Regions from separate parts of the Variovorax sp. 38R genome, predicted to be linked through region 2. Evidence: predicted binding sites of a transcription regulator. Region 2 holds the regulator's gene; each other region holds the start of a gene.
The links. Region 2 encodes sigma-54, which starts transcription at its own class of promoters, with help from an activator protein. Its sites were predicted from a motif close to TGGCANGNAANCTGCTTT; they were not measured.

Region 1 (4,373 bases), 2.7 Mb from region 2:
GGCCGCTACCGGGACCACGCCGATGCCATGCAGATCGTGAGCGGCCTGCCCGGCAAGGAGGTGGTGCACTACACGGCGCCTCCGTCTTCCGCCGTCCCGCGCGAAATGGACGCCTTCCTCGCATGGTTTGCACAGACACGGCACGCGGGCATGGACGGCATTGCGCGCGCTGCCATCGCGCACCTGTGGTTCGAAACCATCCACCCGTTCGAAGATGGCAACGGCCGCGTCGGCCGCGCGGTGGCCGACATGGCGTTGGCACAGGACACAGGCGCTTCCACGCGGCTCTTCAGCCTGTCGAGGCAACTGCTCAAAGACCGCAAGGGCTACTACGACGCGTTGGCCGTGGGCCAGTCGGGCGACGCAGACGTCACCCCCTTCGTGCAGTGGTTCGCACATGCGTTCGGCGAGGCCTGCATCGCGTCGAGCCAGGTGATCCAGTCGTCACTGGAGCGTTCGCGCTTCTGGGCACGGCATGCGCAGCACCCGCTCAACGAGCGGCAGCGGGCCTTGCTGCGCCGGCTGCTCGAGGCCGGCGACGGCGGCTTTCTCGGCGGCCTCAATGTGGAGAAGTATCTGAAGATGGTGCGGGTGTCGAAGGCGACGGCCACGCGGGATCTCTCGGAGCTCGTGCAGAACGGCATGCTGTACACCGTGGGCCAAGGCAAGGCGGTGCGCTACTACATTGCCATGCCCGGGTGGACGCACGGTATCGCGGCTGAAGCCAGCTGAATCCGCTGCGCCCACGTCAACTCATCAATTCACCAATTCACTTCCCGCTCCGGCGTCGCAGAAATGTGGTGAATCGACAGATCCGCCCCGTCGTACTCCTCCTCCTGCGACAGCCGCAGCCCCATCGTCACCTTGAGCACGCCGTACACCACGGCACCGCCGATCAGCGCCCAGACCACGCCGAGCAGGGTGCCGATGAGCTGTGCCCACAGGTTCACGCCGCCGATACCGCCCAGCGCCTGCGTGCCGAAGATGCCGGCCGCGATGCCGCCCCAGGTGCCGCACAGGCCGTGCAGCGGCCACACGCCGAGCACGTCGTCGATCTTCCATTTGTTCTGGGTGCGCGTGAACATGAAGACGAAGATGGCGCCAGCCACGCCGCCCGCCACGAGCGCGCCCAGCGGGTGCATGAGGTCGGAGCCGGCGCACACCGCCACGAGGCCGGCGAGCGGGCCGTTGTAGACGAAGCCGGGGTCGTTCTTGCCCATGGCCAGCGCCACCAGCGTGCCACCGACCATGGCCATCAGCGAGTTGACGGCGACGAGGCCCGATATCTTGTCGATGCTCTGCGCGCTCATCACGTTGAAGCCGAACCAGCCCACGCACAGCACCCACGCGCCCAGCGCCAGGAACGGGATGTTCGACGGCGGGTGTGCGCTCAGCGAGCCGTCGCCGCGGTAGCGGTTGCGGCGCGCGCCCAGCAGCAACACGGCCGGCAGCGCGAGCCAGCCGCCCACGGCGTGCACGACGACCGAGCCGGCGAAGTCATGGAACTCATGACCCGTGACCGAAGCGATCCAGGCCTGGATGCCGAAAGCCTTGTTCCAGGCGATGCCCTCGTACAGCGGGTAGACAAAGCCGACGATGACCGCGGTGGCGATCAGTTGGGGCCAGAACTTGGCGCGCTCGGCGATGCCGCCCGAGATGATGGCCGGAATGGCCGCCGCGAAGGTCAGCAGGAAGAAGAACTTCACCAGCTCGTAGCCGCTTCTTGCCGACAGTTCGGTGGCGCTGACGAAGAAATGCGTGCCGTAGGCCACGCCGTAGCCCACCAGGAAGTACACGATGGTCGACACCGAGAAGTCGACCAGGATCTTGACCAGCGCATTGACCTGGTTCTTCTTGCGCACGGTGCCCAGTTCGAGAAAGGCAAAGCCGGCATGCATGGCCAGGACCATGATCGCGCCGAGAAGGATGAACAGCGCATCTGCGCCCTGTTTGAGTGCGTCCATGAGAGCTTCTTGCGGTTTTTGGTTTGATTTGGTGCGTCGCACCCGAACGGCTCGGGGCACCGGCGCAAGAAAGCAAAAATGGTGCCTGCAGGCTCTTTGATGGTGCGGAACGACCCAAGAATGGGCTGATTTCGCGGGGTGCGCACCGGATCGGAACGCGCCGAAGCGCTCAGCCCGCGCCGCCGCGCAGCGCGTCGCGATACCGCCGGCTGCAGGGCACGGTCGTGCCGTCGTGCATGTGCAGCCGGGCGTCGCCACCATCCAGCGGCTCGATCTCCTTGATGCGACCTAGGTTGACCGCGTGGCTGCGGTGCACGCGCACGAAAGTGGCGGGGTCGAGCTGGGTCAGGAAGTCGGTGAGCGTGGCGCGCAGCAGGTAGTCGTGGCCGTTGACGTGCAGGCCGACGTAGTTGCCCTCGGCCTGCAGCCAGTCGATGTCGGTGGCGGCGATGAGGAATTCGCGGCGCAGCTTGCGCACGAGGAAGCGTTCAGGGCGGATCGGCGGCGGCACTGCGGGCGCGGGCAATTCGTGCACGGAGGGTTCGATCCCCTCCGGTTCCGCCAGCGCCTCGGGCACCGGCGCCACGCCCTCTTCCGGCGGATCGAGCACGCGCGCCTCGCCCTGCAGCCGCAGCATGAACAGCCGGTAGGCCCAGACGCCGAAGACCATCGAGGCGTAGACGCGCACGTCCTTCAGGTACTCGTAGCCCCATCGCCCCATGGCGCCGACGAAGTCGTAGGGCTCGCCGGCGGCGGCATACACCGCGGCGCGCAGCCCGAACATCGCCGTCACATGGGCCAGGCTCAGGAGCACGCTCGCCACCAGATGCCCGGCGAGAAAGCGCACCCAGTGGTCGCGCGCCAGCGGCGACAGCCTGCGCTCCACGGCCACCAGCACGGGTACGAGGGCCAGCAGCGCGATGTGGCTCGACACCTCCCAGGTAATGACCTCCCAGTTCGCGCGCGGCACGGCGCGGCTGCGGGCGTCGATGAGCGCGACCACGGTGCTGATCACGGCCTGCACCGTCATCAGCACGATCCAGAAGCCGACTTCGACATACCGCCGGATCGGCTCGTAGCGCTCGTAGAGGTTCTTGCGCGGCTCGCTCATGCGGGGATTCTCGCGAACCGGGGCCGGATTTCATCCCTGGTGGCCACCGTTCGTCACAAATCCGGTGCGATCCGTCCCGGCGAGGGCCCGCGGGGCGGGCACGGGGGCCACGATGACCGCCATTTCTTCATTCCGGGAGCCCGCCATGCCCTCCGATTCCCTTTCGACGCCGCAGCGCCGCCACGACATCGACGCCCTGCGCGCCCTCGCCTTCCTGCTCGTCATCCTCTATCACGTGGGCATGTACTACGTGGCCGACTGGCCCTGGCACCTCAAGAGCCCGCACGCGGCCGAGTGGCTGCCGTGGCCGATGCGGGTGCTGAACCTGTGGCGCATGGACCTGGTGTTCCTCATCTCGGGCGTGTCGCTCGGCTTCCTGAGCCGGGGCCAGGGTACCTGGGGCCTGCTGCGCAGCCGGAGCCTGCGGTTGATGCTGCCGCTGGCTTTCGGCATGGCGGTGGTCGTGCCCTACCAGGCCTATGCCGAGGGCGTGGCGCGCGGGCTGGTGGCGCCAGGTTTCGGCACCTTCCTGCTGCGCTACCTGTCGATGGGCGCGCCGTGGCCCAAGGGCGCGTTCGCGGGGGCGGAGTTCGGCATCACCTGGAACCACCTCTGGTACCTGCCTTACCTGTTTCTCTACACGGCATTGGTCGCGCTGACGCTGCCGCTGTGGCGCTCAGCAGCCGGGCAGTGGGTGCGCCGGCGCTTCAACGGGCTGCGCGGCTGGCAGCTGCTGGTGCTGCCCGCGTTGCCGTTGCTGGCGTGGACGGTCCTGCTGGCGCGGCATTTCCCGGCCACGCACAACCTGGTGTGGGACTTCCACCTGCACAGCATCTACTTCACCGTGTTCCTCTACGGCTACTGGATGGGCGTGGACACGGGCATCTGGCGCGAGCTCGAACGGCTGCGCCGCGTGTCGCTGCTGCTGGCGGTGGCGGCGATCGGCGCGTTCATCGCGCTGCGCGTCGGGGCCCTGGTTCCGCCCAAGGGGCTGCTGATGGACGTGCTGCGCAATGCCTACCTGTGGCTCGCGGTCGCCACGATCCTGGGCCACGGCCATCGCTACCTGAACCGCCCCTTGCCCTGGCTGCGCTGGGCCAACGAGTCGGTCTACCCCTGGTACATGCTGCACCAGACGCTGATCGTTGCCGGGATTGCGCTGCTGGCCCCGCTCGCACTGGGGCCGGTGTGGGAGCCGATGGCGCTGGTCGCCGTGACGATCGCTGGCTGTTGGCTGCTGACCGACGGGCTGATCCGCCGCATCGGCTGGCTGCGGCCGCTGTTCGGGCTGAAGCGCA
Region 2 (4,373 bases):
CGGGCTGGTGCGCGCCGATGCCGGCGAGATCACCATCGACGGCGAGCCCATCGCCCACATGCCCATTCACCGCCGCGCGCGCATGGGCCTGAGCTACCTGCCGCAGGAAGCCTCGATCTTCCGCAAGCTCACGGTCGAGGAAAACGTGCGTGCCGTGCTCGAGCTGCAGCGCGAGCCCGACGCCAACGGCCGCATGGTGCCGTTGTCGAAGCAGGCCACCGAAGAGCGACTGGCCGACCTGCTGTCCGACCTGCGCGTCGATCACCTGCGCGATTCGCCCGCGCTCGCGCTGTCGGGCGGCGAGCGCCGCCGCGTCGAAATTGCACGCGCGCTGGCCACGCAACCGCGCTTCATCCTGCTGGACGAGCCCTTCGCCGGCATCGACCCGATCGCCGTGATCGAGATCCAGCGGATCATCAGTTTCCTGAAAGAGCGCGGCATCGGCGTGCTCATCACCGACCACAACGTGCGTGAAACGCTGGGCATCTGCGATCACGCGTTCATCATCAGCGACGGGCACGTGCTGGCACAAGGCACACCCTCGGAGATCGTCGACAACGCCGAGGTACGCAGGGTGTACCTGGGCGAGCACTTCCGCATGTAAGGGAGGGGCGCGTCTCCATGAAGCAAGGGCTGTCCCTTCGCGTCTCGCAGCATCTGGCGCTCACGCCGCAGCTGCAGCAGTCCATTCGCCTGCTCCAACTCTCCACGCTCGAACTGAGCCAGGAGGTGGAGCAGATGCTGGACGAGAACCCGTTCCTCGAACGCACCGCGGAAGAAGCGGCGCGCGAGGAATTCGGGCTCGATGCTGTCGACACGCCCGTGCCGCGCGACGACGGTGGTGACAGCGGCGAGGGCGATTTCGCGCCGTCCGCCCCCAGTGCCTCCACCGCTTCCAGCGAAGCGACCACGTCCACACCGGAATCCGACGGCCCCGCCGCCGAGATCACCGAGCGCGAGCCCGACTGGGAAGGCGACGGCACCGTCGAGATGGCGCCCGACGACAGCGAGTGGGGCAGCGACGCGCCCGCACGCCAGAACAACCTCGGCGATGACGAGCGCGCCGACGCCACCGAACTCGCGCGCAGCCAGGAGTCGCTGCAATCGTTCCTGCACCGCCAGGCGCTGACCCTGCGGCTCAACGAAAACGACTGCGCCGCGCTGCGCTTTTTGATCGAATCGCTCAACGACGACGGCTACCTCGAAGACTCGCTGCCCGCATTGGCCTCGGGCCTGGCGGGCGACGACAACGACCAGTTCGACGACCTCGTGCACCACTTTCAGGTGGCGCTCGGCCTGCTGCAGAGTCTGGAGCCCGTCGGTGTCGGCGCGCGCGACCTCGGCGAATGCCTGAGCATCCAGCTGAAGGCGCTCGCGAACGAAGACGAGACCGAGGCCGAAGCGCTCGTGCGCAAGACCGCCATCGCGATCTGCAAGCAGCCGATGGAGCTGCTCGCGCGGCGCGACTTCAAGCGCCTGGCCACGCTCACGCGCACGAACGAAGAGCTGGTGCGCTCGGCGCTGCAGATCATTGCGCGCCTGGAGCCCAAGCCGGGCCGCCGTTTTGTCGACGTCGAACGCAACATCGTCGTGCCCGACGTGATCGTCACCAAGACGGGCCGCGGCACCAACATCAAGTTCCGCGTCATGCTGAACCCCGAGGTCATGCCGCGCCTGCGCGTGCACGACATCTACGCCGGTGCGCTCAAGGCGCACAAGGGCGAGGGCAGCCAGGCGCTGTCGCAGCGGCTGCAGGAGGCGCGCTGGTTCATCAAGAACATCCAGCAGCGCTTCGACACCATCCTGCGCGTGAGCAACGCCATCGTCGAACGGCAGAAGAGCTACTTCGTGCACGGCGAACTCGCGATGCGCCCGCTGGTGCTGCGCGAGATCGCCGACGAGCTGGGCCTGCACGAATCGACCATCTCGCGCGTGACCACCGCCAAGTACATGTCGACGCCCTTCGGCACCGTCGAGCTCAAGTACTTCTTCGGTTCGGCGCTGGGCACCGAGACCGGCGGCAACGCGTCGAGCACAGCAGTGCGCGCGCTCATCAAGCAGTTCGTGAGCTCCGAGAGCATCAAGAAGCCGCTGTCCGACAGCCAGATTTCCGAGATGCTGAAAGAGCAGGGCATCGAGTGCGCGCGCCGCACCGTGGCCAAGTACCGCGAAGCGCTGCGCATCGCGCCCGCCAACCTGCGCAAGGCCCTGTAGAAAGCCGACGATGACCCGTCGCCTGCTGTCGCGCTGTGGGCATTGGGTTTTCGTCATCGCGGCGGCGTTGCTGTTCACCGGCTGCGCCACGCTGCCCGACGAAGCACCGCGCGCACCCACCCAGGCCATCGCCGTCTCGGCCGACACTGCGCTCGGCAAGATCGCGCTGGCCTCGCAGCCCGACCCCGACCTCAGCGGCTTTCGCCTCATGCCCGGTGGCGACTTCGCCTTCGACACGCGGCTGCAGCTCGCGCGCCGCGCGCAGCGCACGCTCGACGTGCAGTACTACCAGATCGAGAACGACGAGACCGGTCGCTACCTGCTGCGCACCCTGCGCGACGCCGCCCAGCGCGGCGTGCGCGTGCGCCTGTTGATGGACGACCTGTACACGTCCGGCGAAGACGAGCTGCTGCTCGGCCTGGCCGCCACGCCGAACGTGGAGCTGCGCCTGTTCAACCCGTTCCCGGCCGGGCGCGGCAGCCTGCTCAAGCGCTTCACCGCGTCGCTGTTCGACTTCAGCCGCGTCAATCGCCGCATGCACAACAAGCTCTTCATCGCCGACGGCGCGATGGCGGTGGCGGGCGGGCGCAACATCGGCAACCAGTACTTCCGGCGCACCTCGGGCCAGAACTTCATCGATCTCGACACCTTCGTCACGGGCGCATTGATCCCGCGCCTGGGCGTGCTGTTCGACCAGTACTGGAACAGCCCGCACGTGCGCCCGATCGGCTCCGTCGTGCGCACCGACCTGCCGCGCGAAGAACTGCAGCGCCGCTTCGACGCCGCCACCGGCCCCGACACCACACCCCCGCCGCCCAAGCCCGCGCCCAACGACCTGCTCGGCTACAGCCCGGTGGCCGACGACCTTGATGCCGGCAAGCTCGGCCTGATCTGGACCACCGCCGAGGCGTACGCCGATTCGCCCGACCGCGTGATCGGCAAGACCGCGTCGTATGGCGGCGTGCCGCTGCTCGATGTCGACAGCGTGCGCTACAACGTGGTCGAGCAGATGCGCCGCGCGCGCAGCGAGGTGACGCTGGTCTCGCCCTACCTGATCCCGGGCGCGTCGGGGCTGGAGGTGATGCGCGAGATCCGCGGGCGCAACGTGAAGATCAGCGTGGTCACCAACTCGCTCGCGGCCACCGACGAGCCGCTGGTCCACACCGCCTACCGCCGCTACCGCGCCGACATGCTCGCGCTGGGCGCCGAGCTGCACGAGCTGAGTTCCGCGCGCACGCGGCGCAGCGTGCGGCTGGGTCTGTTCGGCACGTCGGTGGGGCGGCTGCACGCCAAGTCGGCGGTGATCGACCAGCGCATCCTGTTCGTCGGCTCGATGAATTTCGATCCGCGCTCCGAGATCCACAACACCGAGATCGGCCTGTTCATCCGCAGCCCCGAGATGGCGCAGCAGACCTTGAAGCTGCTCGACGTGCTCAAGCAGCAGGGCGCCTACCGGTTGCGGTTTGCCGAAGACTCGCGACGCATCGAGTGGGTCAGCGAGGAAGGCGGCAAGACCACCGTGCTGCACGAAGAACCCGACTCGGGTTTCTGGGACCGCACCATGCTCGAGCTGCTGTCGCCGCTCACGCCCGAGAGTCTGCTGTAGCGGCTCAGGTGCCGCGCACCGCCGACCACACGAGCCGCAGGCCCAGCAGTCCCATCACGCCGCCGGCCGCGCGGTCGATCCAAGTCTTGTAGCGCAGGTAGGCCGCGCGCGGCGCGGCCGAGGACAGCGCCAGCGCGACGATCGCGTACCAGCCCGTCTCGATGCAGAAGATCACCGCCGGCACCGCGAGCGCCAGCACCAGCGGCACCTCGCGCGGCAGGAAGGCCGCGAAGATGCTCGCGTACACCACCGCCGTCTTCGGGTTGCTGACCTGCGTGGCCAGGCCGAGCAGGAAGGTGCGCCCACTGCGGCCTTGCCCGCGCGGCGAGGCGTCCGTGTCGGGCGTGATCGCGAGCGGCTGACGCGCGCCGCGCCAGATGCGAAAGCCCAGGTAGATCAGGTACGCGCCGCCGAAGGCCTTGATCGCGAGGTACAGCCCCGGCACCGCGAGGAACGCCGCCTGCAGCCCGGCCAGCGCCGCGATCGAGAACGCCAGCCCGCCGGCACCCATGCCCAGTGCGGCAGCGAGCCCGTCGCTGCGCGACGCCACGGC
Region 3 (4,373 bases), 170 kb from region 2:
CGCTGCAGATGGGCGAGGTCATGCAGCACCTGCGCGAGGTGCTGCCGGCCGACACCATCTTCTGCAACGGCGCGGGCAACTTCGCGACCTGGGTGCACCGCTTCTGGCCGTTCCGTGCGTTCGCGAGCCAGCTCGCACCGACCAGCGGCTCGATGGGCTACGGCCTGCCGGCTGGTGTCGGCGCCAAGCGACTGTGGCCCGAACGCGAAGTGGTGGTGTTCGCGGGCGACGGCGATTTCATGATGCACGGCCAGGAGTTCGCGACCGCCGTGCAGTACGGCCTGCCGATCCTCGTGGTGCTGCTGGACAACGGCATGTACGGCACGATCCGCATGCACCAGGAAAAGCACTACCCCGGCCGCATCAGCGCCACGCAGCTGAAGAACCCCGACTTCCGCGGCTATGCCGAGGTGTTCGGCGGCCACGGCGAGCGCGTGACCACGACGGAAGAATTCGGCCCCGCATTGGCGCGTGCGCGTGCGAGCGGCAAGCCGGCGATCCTGCATTGCCTGCTGGACCCGGAGGCGATCACGCCGGCGAGCACGCTGCAGTCGATCCGCAAGGCGGCGCTGGCCGCGAACTGAAGCGTCGTCAGCGCAGGCCGCCGACATAGCGCGGCGGTGGCGTGGGCGGCAGGCCATCAGGTTGGCGTGCCGCCAGCCGCGCGGCGCGGGCCAGCGGCTCCATGGCCTGCTCGAGCCGCGTGGCGAGTTGGTCGAGCTCGTCGTCCTTCGTCTCGGCGGCGTGGATGCGCGTCATGCGCACGATCTCGGCGGCGTACTCGGCGTTGGTGGCCATCCATTCGGTGTCGGTCACGCGTCCGTGCTTGCGCCGCAGCGCCACGTGCAGGCGGGCGGCGAGGGCGATGCGTTCGCTTTCGGACATGGATGGCATGGCGGGTCTCCGGCGTCTGCGGGTCAAGCTCCCAGGTGTTCCTTGTGTTGAGCAAGATCGAGGCCCACGAGTTCGCTCTCGGGGTCGACGCGCAATCCGACCAGCACATGCACGAGGAACAGGACGATGGCCGTGCCCGTCGCGCTGTAGATCGCCACGCTGCCGACAGCGATCGCCTGCGTGAGCACGTTGCCCGTCGCGCCCGAGATGCGCGGGTCGGCGAACACGCCCGTGAGCAGTGCGCCCACGATGCCGCCGATGCCGTGCACGCCGAACACATCGAGCGAGTCGTCCGCACCGAGCAGGTGCTTCAGGCCCGTGGCGCCCCAGTAGCAGGCCAGCCCGGCGATGGCGCCGATGGCCAGCGCCGCCAGCGGCGTGACGAAGCCGGCTGCCGGCGTGATCGCCACCAGCCCGGCCACGAGGCCGGAGCACAGGCCCAGCAGCGAGGGGCTGCGGCGCACGATCCATTCGCCGATCATCCAGCTCATGGCGCCGGCCGCCGCCGCGATGTGCGTCACCAGCATGGCCAGGCCGGCGCGCCCGTCGGCCGCCACCGCCGAGCCGGCATTGAAGCCGAACCAGCCCACCCACAGTAGGCCCGCGCCGGTCATGGTGAGCGCCAGGCTGTAGGGCTCGAAGGCCTCGCGCCCGTAGCCCCGGCGCGGCCCGAGCGCATAGGCGCACACCAGCCCCGCGATGCCCGCGTTGACGTGCACCACCGAGCCGCCCGCGAAGTCGAGCGCGCCCATCTGCGCGAGCCAGCCGCCCGGTTCCCACACCCAGTGCGCCACGGGCGCGTACACGAGCACGCTCCACAGCAGCGCGAACCACAGCAGGGCCGAGAAGCGCATGCGCTCGACAAAAGCGCCGAGCACCAGCGCGGTGGTGATGATCGCGAAGCTCAGCTGGAACATGGCGTAGACCGACTCCGGCACGTTCGGCGCCACGTGGCTCACGGCCACCTGGCCGGCGTCTTTCAGGTACTCGAAGCCCGAGAAGCCGAAGCCCGAGAAGCCGATGCGCGAGAGGTTGCCCAGCCAGGGCCAGCCGGGCGTGAAGGCCAGCGAGTAGCCGAGCGCGAACCAGGTCAGCGAGACCATCGCGGCGATCGCCACCACCCCGGCCATGGTGGCCAGCACGTTCTTGCGCCGGACCATGCCGGCATAGAAGAGCGCGATGCCGGGCAGCGTCATCAGCAGCACCAGCGCGGTCGAGGTCATCATCCAGGCGGTGTCGGCCGCGTTCAGGGAGGCTTGGGGTGCCAGCAGGGCCATGACCGTTTCTTCTTGGAGTGGTGGACACAGGCGTGTGTGCACGAGTCATGCCATCTTGTTAACTGGCTGAAACACTTTCGTTTCCCAACCGGGGGGGCGAAGTAAGTCGAAGCGGGTAATTCCTAATGCACCGGGCGGGTGCGCGCTTGCACAATCTGCGCACTCGCGACGGGCCCTGCTCGTACTGCCGAGGGTCCGAGGAGACAACTTCCGATCGATCAACAAGAACATTCTTCAAAGGCTCCGTACGAGATGCCTGTCTGATATTTGAAAAGCGCCGCTGGTCGGCGCTTTTTTTTTGCCTGCTCGAAGCGTGGCAGTCGGCAATTTCCTCCGAGCCAAACAAGCCTTCTGGTCAACCAGGGTCGATCACCATAGCTATCGTTTTGATAGCGATTCCGGTGAGACAATCGCCCGCATGGAAATGCTGGTGGTCACGGGCGCCTCACTGCTCGCGGGTTTTATCGATGCGATCGTGGGCGGCGGCGGGTTGATCCTGGTGCCGGCCCTCTTTGCGGTGTTTCCGGGCGCGCCGCCCGCCACGCTGCTGGGCACCAACAAAAGCGCGTCGATCTGGGGCACCGCGGCCTCGGCGGCCCAGTTCAGCCAGCGGGTGCAGATGCGCTGGAGCGCCATGTGGCCGGCGGCGCTGCTGGGCTTTGGTGGCTCGATGGTCGGTGCGTGGACCGTCACGGTCTTTCCGGGCGACTTCCTGCGCCGGGCGCTGCCGGTCATCCTGCTGGGCGTGCTGATCTACACGCTGGCGCGCAAGGACATGGGCCGGCTGCACGCGCCGCGCTTCAGCGGCCGTGCCGAGACGCTGGCGGCCAGCACCATCGGCCTGACCATCGGTTTCTACGACGGCTTCTTCGGACCGGGCACGGGCAGCTTCCTGGTGTTTTTGTTCGTGCGCTGGATGGGCTACGACTTCCTCAACGCCTCGGCCTCGGCCAAGGTCATCAACACCCTGACCAATGCCGCCGCGCTGATCCTGCTGGCCGCCAAGGGCCACGTCTGGTGGCACTACGGGCTGGTGATGGCGGTGGCCAACGTGGCGGGCAGCCTGGTGGGCACGCGCGTGGCGCTGAAGCACGGCGCGGGCTTCGTGCGGATCGTGTTCATCGTGGTGGTGAGTGCGCTCATCCTGAAGACGGCCTACGACGCGTTTCTGAAATAGAAAAAGCCCCGGGCGTGAGGGCAGGGGCTTCTTCAAGAAACACCGAGGAACCGGCTTTGCCGGGCCTCAGGTGTTGCCCCCGGTAGGGGGTTGGCGAAGCGACACGAAGTGCGCGCAGCCTGGGGGCGAGCTCAATCCTCGACGAATGCCTCTTCGCGCTTCGCCTTGATCGCCGGCAGCAGCACGATGCACAGCAGCAGCGCCGCAGCCACCAGCAGCCCGGCCGACAGCGGCCGCGTGACGAACACGCTCCACGCGCCGCGCGACAGCAGCAGCGCGCGCCGCAGGTTCTCTTCCATCATCGGCCCGAGGATGAAGCCCAGCAGCAGCGGGGCCGGCTCGGTGCGCAGCTTCAGGAACAGGTAGCCGATGAAGCCGAAGATCGCCACCATCCACACGTCGAAGGTGTTGTTGTTGGTCGAGTACACGCCGATCGCGCAGAACAGCACGATCGCCGGGAACAGGAACTTGTAGGGCACCGTCAGCAGCTTGATCCACATGCCGATCAGCGGCAGGTTCAGGATGATCAGCATCGCGTTGCCGATCCACATAGAGGCGATCAGGCCCCAGAACAGCTCCGGGTTGCTGGTCATCACCTGCGGGCCGGGCTGGATGTTGTGGATCGTCATCGCGCCCACCATCAGCGCCATCACCGCGTTGGGCGGGATGCCCAGCGTCAGCAGCGGAATGAAGGAGGTCTGCGCGCCGGCGTTGTTGGCCGACTCGGGCGAGGCCACGCCGCGGATGTTGCCCTTGCCGAAGGGCACTTCGCCCGGACGCATCTTGATCTTCTTCTCCAGCGCGTAGGCCGCGAAAGCCGCCAGCAGCGCGCCGCCGCCGGGCAGGATGCCCAGGGCCGAGCCCAGTGCCGTGCCGCGCAGCACGGCGGGCGTCATGCGCTTGAAGTCGTCCTTGGTGGGCCACAGGCCCTTCACCTTGTGCGTGAACACCTCGCGCTCGTCATCGGGCTGCGAGAGGTTGCCGATGATTTCGCCGTAGCCGAACACGCCCATGGCGATCACCAC
Region 4 (4,373 bases), 2.1 Mb from region 2:
CCTGCAGCCCGGGCGTTCGTGAGACCAGCGCGGCTTCCTGCAGCCGTTCGATGTCGCCGGCCAACAACGCCGTGGCGCGACCGTTGCCGATGCGCAGCACGCACGACACGGCATTGGGCCGCGTGAAGCTGCGGTAGTCGCTGTCATAGGGAAACAGCACCTCGAAATCCACACCGTCCCAGGTCCAGCGCTGACCGGCCTCGCAGCGGCGCGCGGGGCGCAGCGCCTGCAGCGGATGTCCGGCCTCGATGGAACTCAGCAGCGCGGCCTGCGGCTGCATGGCGAGCACGGCGGCCGCGCCGCCCGTGTGGTCGATGTCGCGGTGGCTCAGCAGCAGCAGGTCGAGCCGCTCGCCGCGCGCGCGCAGCAGCGGCACGAGCACGCGGTGGCCGGCATCGCTGTCGAGCCCGTAGCGTGGCCCCGTGTCGTACAGCAGGCTGTGCGTGGCGGTGCGCACGAGGACCGCATTGCCCTGCCCGATGTCGGCGGCGAGCAGGTCGAACTCGCCCATGGCAGGTCGCACCGGCTGCCACAGCAGCACCGGCAGCAGCAGCGGCAGGCCGAGGGCGCGCATTGACCACGGCAGGCGCATCGCCAGCAGCACGCCACCGGCCACGCCGCCCGCGGCCAGCCACGGCGGCGGCGCGGCCATCGACAGCGTGGCGAACGGCAAGCCCGCGAACGCTTGCAGCAACAGGGCGAACAGCTTCACGGCGCCGGCCGCCACGTCCCACAGCGGCGGCACCGCCACACCGAGCATCGCCAGCGGCGTGATCACCAGCGTCACCCACGGGATCGCGATCGCATTGGCCACGAGCCCGACCGCCGACACCTGCTGGAACAGCAGCAGGCTCAGCGGCGCGAGCGCCAGCGTGATGGTCCATTGCTCGCGGAAGAAGCGGCGCAGCCGCGTGAGCGCCCCCACCCTGCCCTCGCCCGGCACGGCCGTCGCCGAGGCGAACAGCACCGCCACCGCCACGAAGCTGAGCCAGAAGCCGGCCTGCAGCAGCGCCCACGGATCGGCGGCCACCACGACCGCCGCCGTCAGCAACCAGACATGCGGCCATGGCCAGCGCCGGCCGGTGAGGCGCAGCAGCGCCACGGCCGCGAGCATCCAGACTGTGCGCTGCGAGGGCACGCCCCATCCGCTGAAGAGCGCATAGAGCGCGGCCAGCAGCACACCACCCGCGAGCGCGGCCTGTTGCGCGGGCAGCCACAGCATGAGCCGACTGCTGCGCCGCCAGAGCGCGCCCACGACGTGCGCCGCGAACCAAGCGAACAAGGTGATGTGCAGGCCCGAGATCGACATCAGGTGCGCCACGCCAGTGGCGCGGAATACGTCCCAGTCGGCACGGTCGATGGCGCCCTGGTCGCCCGTGACCAGCGCGGCGATCACGCCGGCCTGTCGCCGGTCGTCCACGCGGGCGAAGACCGCATCGCGCACGGCCTCGCGTGCCCGTTCGATGGGGTGCAGCCAGGTGACGCCCAGCAAACGCGGCGCGAGGTCGCGAGCCCCAACGCGCACATGGCCCTGAGCATGCACGCCCTGCTCCCACGCCCACAGCTCGCTGTCGAAACCATGCGGATTGAGGTTGCCGTGCGGCGCGCGCAGGCGCACGGTCAGCTCCCAGCGCTGGCCGGCGTGCACCTCGCCCACGCTGCGCGCCGTGGACGCGCGCCGCTCGACGGGCTGCTCCCACACGCCGCGGTGTTCGCCGTACCAGGCGAGCGCGATGCGCGACGGCACCCTCGGCGGCGCATCGCCGCGGGAAGCCTCGGCCCATTGCGCCGTCTCCACATCGAAACGGAAGCGTGTTCCGATCTCGCTGTGCTGCGGCATCTGCGAGACCACGCCCGTGAGGCGCAGGTCGCGCCCTTCGAGCTGCGGGCTCAGCGCGCCATTCGCATAGGCCGTGGCGCGCCATCCGGCCAGCCCCGCGCCGGTCATCGCGCCGCAGACCAGCGACAGCATCAGCACGATCAGCCGAGGCCCACCCCACCGCCACAACAGCCATCCGCCGCCGAGCCCCACGAGCAGCAACGCGACGTAAACGCCGGCCTCCCACAGCAGCGGCTGGCGCAGCTGCAAGGCCGCGCCGAGCAGCGTGCCGCCGAGCGCAACAAAGGCCCCCGACCCACCCGCCACCGCGCCGGACGCACGCCGCGACCGACCCTCAGACACCTCTGAAACCATGATGCAAACCCTCCCCCAATCCACGCTCGATGGCGCGTTAATTGCTTGGCAACTGGGCTAGTATGCGTCTCACCAGAGACATCTTTTCGATGCAACCTCGCTGCACTGCACGCCCCTACGCATGTCCATTCACGCCGCACTCCACCACGTCACCCACTACACATACGACCGCCTGGTGCAGTTGGGCCCGCAAGTCGTGCGACTGCGCCCCGCGCCCCATTGCCGCAGCAATGTGATCTCGTATTCGCTGCGGGTCGAACCGGCCGAGCACTTCGTCAACTGGATGCAGGACCCGTTCGCCAACTACCAGGCGCGGCTCGTGTTCCCCGAAAAAACGCGCGAGTTCAAGGTCACGGTCGACCTCGTGGTCGAGATGGCGGTCTACAACCCCTTCGACTTCTTTCTCGAGCCGCAGGCCGAGAACTTTCCGTTCAAGTACACGGCCTCGCAGGCCGAAGAGCTGGCGCCCTACCTCGTGGCCGACCCGGTCACGCCGCTGCTGGAGGCCTACCTCGACAAGGTCGATCGCAAGGAGCAGCGCACCATCGACTTCCTGGTCGGCATCAACCAGCAGGTGCAGCAGGACGTCAACTACCTCATCCGCATGGAGCCCGGCGTGCAGACGCCGGAAGAAACGCTCACCAACGGCAGCGGCTCGTGCCGCGACTCGGGCTGGCTGCTGGTGCAGCTGCTGCGCCACATGGGCCTGGCCGCGCGCTTCGTGTCGGGCTACCTGATCCAGCTCACGCCCGACGTGAAGGCGCTCGACGGCCCGAGCGGCACCACGGTCGACTTCACCGACCTGCACGCCTGGTGCGAGGTGTTCCTGCCGGGCGCCGGCTGGATCGGCCTCGATGCCACCTCGGGCCTCATGGCCGGCGAAGGCCACATTCCGCTGGCCTGCACGCCCTCGCCATCGAGCGCCGCGCCCATCGAGGGCGGCGTCGACGAGTCCGAGGTCGAGTTCAGCCACGAGATGAAGGTCACGCGCATCTACGAATCGCCGCGCGTCACCAAGCCCTACACCGAAGAACAATGGGCCGAAGTGCTCGCGCTCGGCGACGCGGTCGATGCGCGCCTCGTGGCCGGCGACGTGCGCCTCACCATGGGCGGCGAGCCCACCTACGTGGCCACCAGCGACCGCGACGCGCCCGAATGGAACACCGACGCGCTCGGCCCCACCAAGCGCGGCTACGCCACCGAGCTCGTGCACAAGCTGCGCGCCGAGTACGGCCAGGGCGGCTTCCTGCATTTCGGCCAGGGCAAGTGGTACCCGGGCGAGCAGCTGCCGCGTTGGGCGCTGTCGATCTTCTGGCGCGCCGACGGCCAGACGCTGTGGCACGACCCCGAACTGTTCGCCGACGAGCGCGTGCCCACGCACTACACAAGCGAAGACGCACGCCGCTTCACCACCGTGCTGGCGCACAAGCTGGGCCTCACCGAGCGCTACATGCAGCCCGGCTACGAAGACACCTACTACTACCTCTGGCGCGAACGTCGCCTGCCGGTGAACGTCGACCCCTTCGACTCCAAGCTCGACGACGAACTCGAACGCGTGCGCCTGCGCCGCGTGTTCACGCAGAAGCTCGACGCCGTCATCGGCTACATGCTGCCCATCGAACCCGGCAACGCGAACAGCGACACGCCCGCGCTCGCCGGCCCCGGCTGGAAGACCGGGCCGTGGTTCCTGCGCGACGACCGCCTCTTCCTGATCCCGGGCGATTCGCCCATGGGCTACCGCCTGCCGCTCGACTCGCAGCCGTGGGCCAGCAAGGGCGACTACCCGTACCTTATCGAGCGCGACCCGACCGCGCCGCGCGGCGCGTTGCCGAGTGCCTCCGACTACCGCGCGCGCTATGCCACCGCCACCACGGCAGCCGGCGCCGAGCTGGGCGACGTGCCCTACACCTTCGGCACGCCGCCCGTGGTGGCCGCGTCGCTGCGCATGCAGAGCCCCGGCGATGCGGCGAAGGGCGATGCGGCACATGGCGATGCAGCAGCAGCAACGGCCGCTGATGCCGCGAGTGCCTCCGCCACACCCGCCACGCGCCAACCGTTGCGCGGCGAATCCGCCCACTGGGTCACGCGCACCGCACTGTGCGTCGAGGTGCGCGACCCGCGCCGAGCCAACGGCCCCGCGGCCGAGAAGAAGGGCAGCGCCTCGGGCGTGCTCTACGTC

Region 1: IG196_RS20780 (ammonium transporter) is a predicted target of sigma-54. The motif match lies at 2,034-2,051, and genes of this name have one in related genera.
Region 3: IG196_RS00605 (ammonium transporter) is a predicted target of sigma-54. The motif match lies at 2,207-2,224, and genes of this name have one in related genera.
Region 4: IG196_RS10880 (DUF2126 domain-containing protein) is a predicted target of sigma-54. The motif match lies at 2,225-2,242, and genes of this name have one in related genera.

What each region holds. Positions count from the first base shown of each region.
Region 1 covers NZ_CP062121.1:4,513,089-4,517,461, forward strand. The annotation lists gene IG196_RS20775 (Fic family protein) at 1-732, shown strand, start outside; gene IG196_RS20780 (ammonium transporter) at 762-1,964, opposite strand; gene IG196_RS20785 (LytTR family DNA-binding domain-containing protein) at 2,134-3,075, opposite strand; gene IG196_RS20790 (acyltransferase family protein) at 3,221-4,373, shown strand, end outside.
Region 2 covers NZ_CP062121.1:305,594-309,966, forward strand. The annotation lists gene lptB (LPS export ABC transporter ATP-binding protein) at 1-604, shown strand, start outside; gene rpoN (RNA polymerase factor sigma-54) at 622-2,214, shown strand; gene IG196_RS01350 (phospholipase D family protein) at 2,225-3,820, shown strand; gene IG196_RS01355 (LysE family translocator) at 3,825-4,373, opposite strand, start outside.
Region 3 covers NZ_CP062121.1:131,497-135,869, forward strand. The annotation lists gene IG196_RS00595 (thiamine pyrophosphate-binding protein) at 1-584, shown strand, start outside; gene IG196_RS00600 (hypothetical protein) at 592-894, opposite strand; gene IG196_RS00605 (ammonium transporter) at 918-2,171, opposite strand; gene IG196_RS00610 (sulfite exporter TauE/SafE family protein) at 2,590-3,348, shown strand; gene IG196_RS00615 (tripartite tricarboxylate transporter permease) at 3,480-4,373, opposite strand, start outside.
Region 4 covers NZ_CP062121.1:2,404,458-2,408,830, reverse strand. The annotation lists gene IG196_RS10885 (DNA internalization-related competence protein ComEC/Rec2) at 1-2,182, opposite strand, end outside; gene IG196_RS10880 (DUF2126 domain-containing protein) at 2,316-4,373, shown strand, end outside.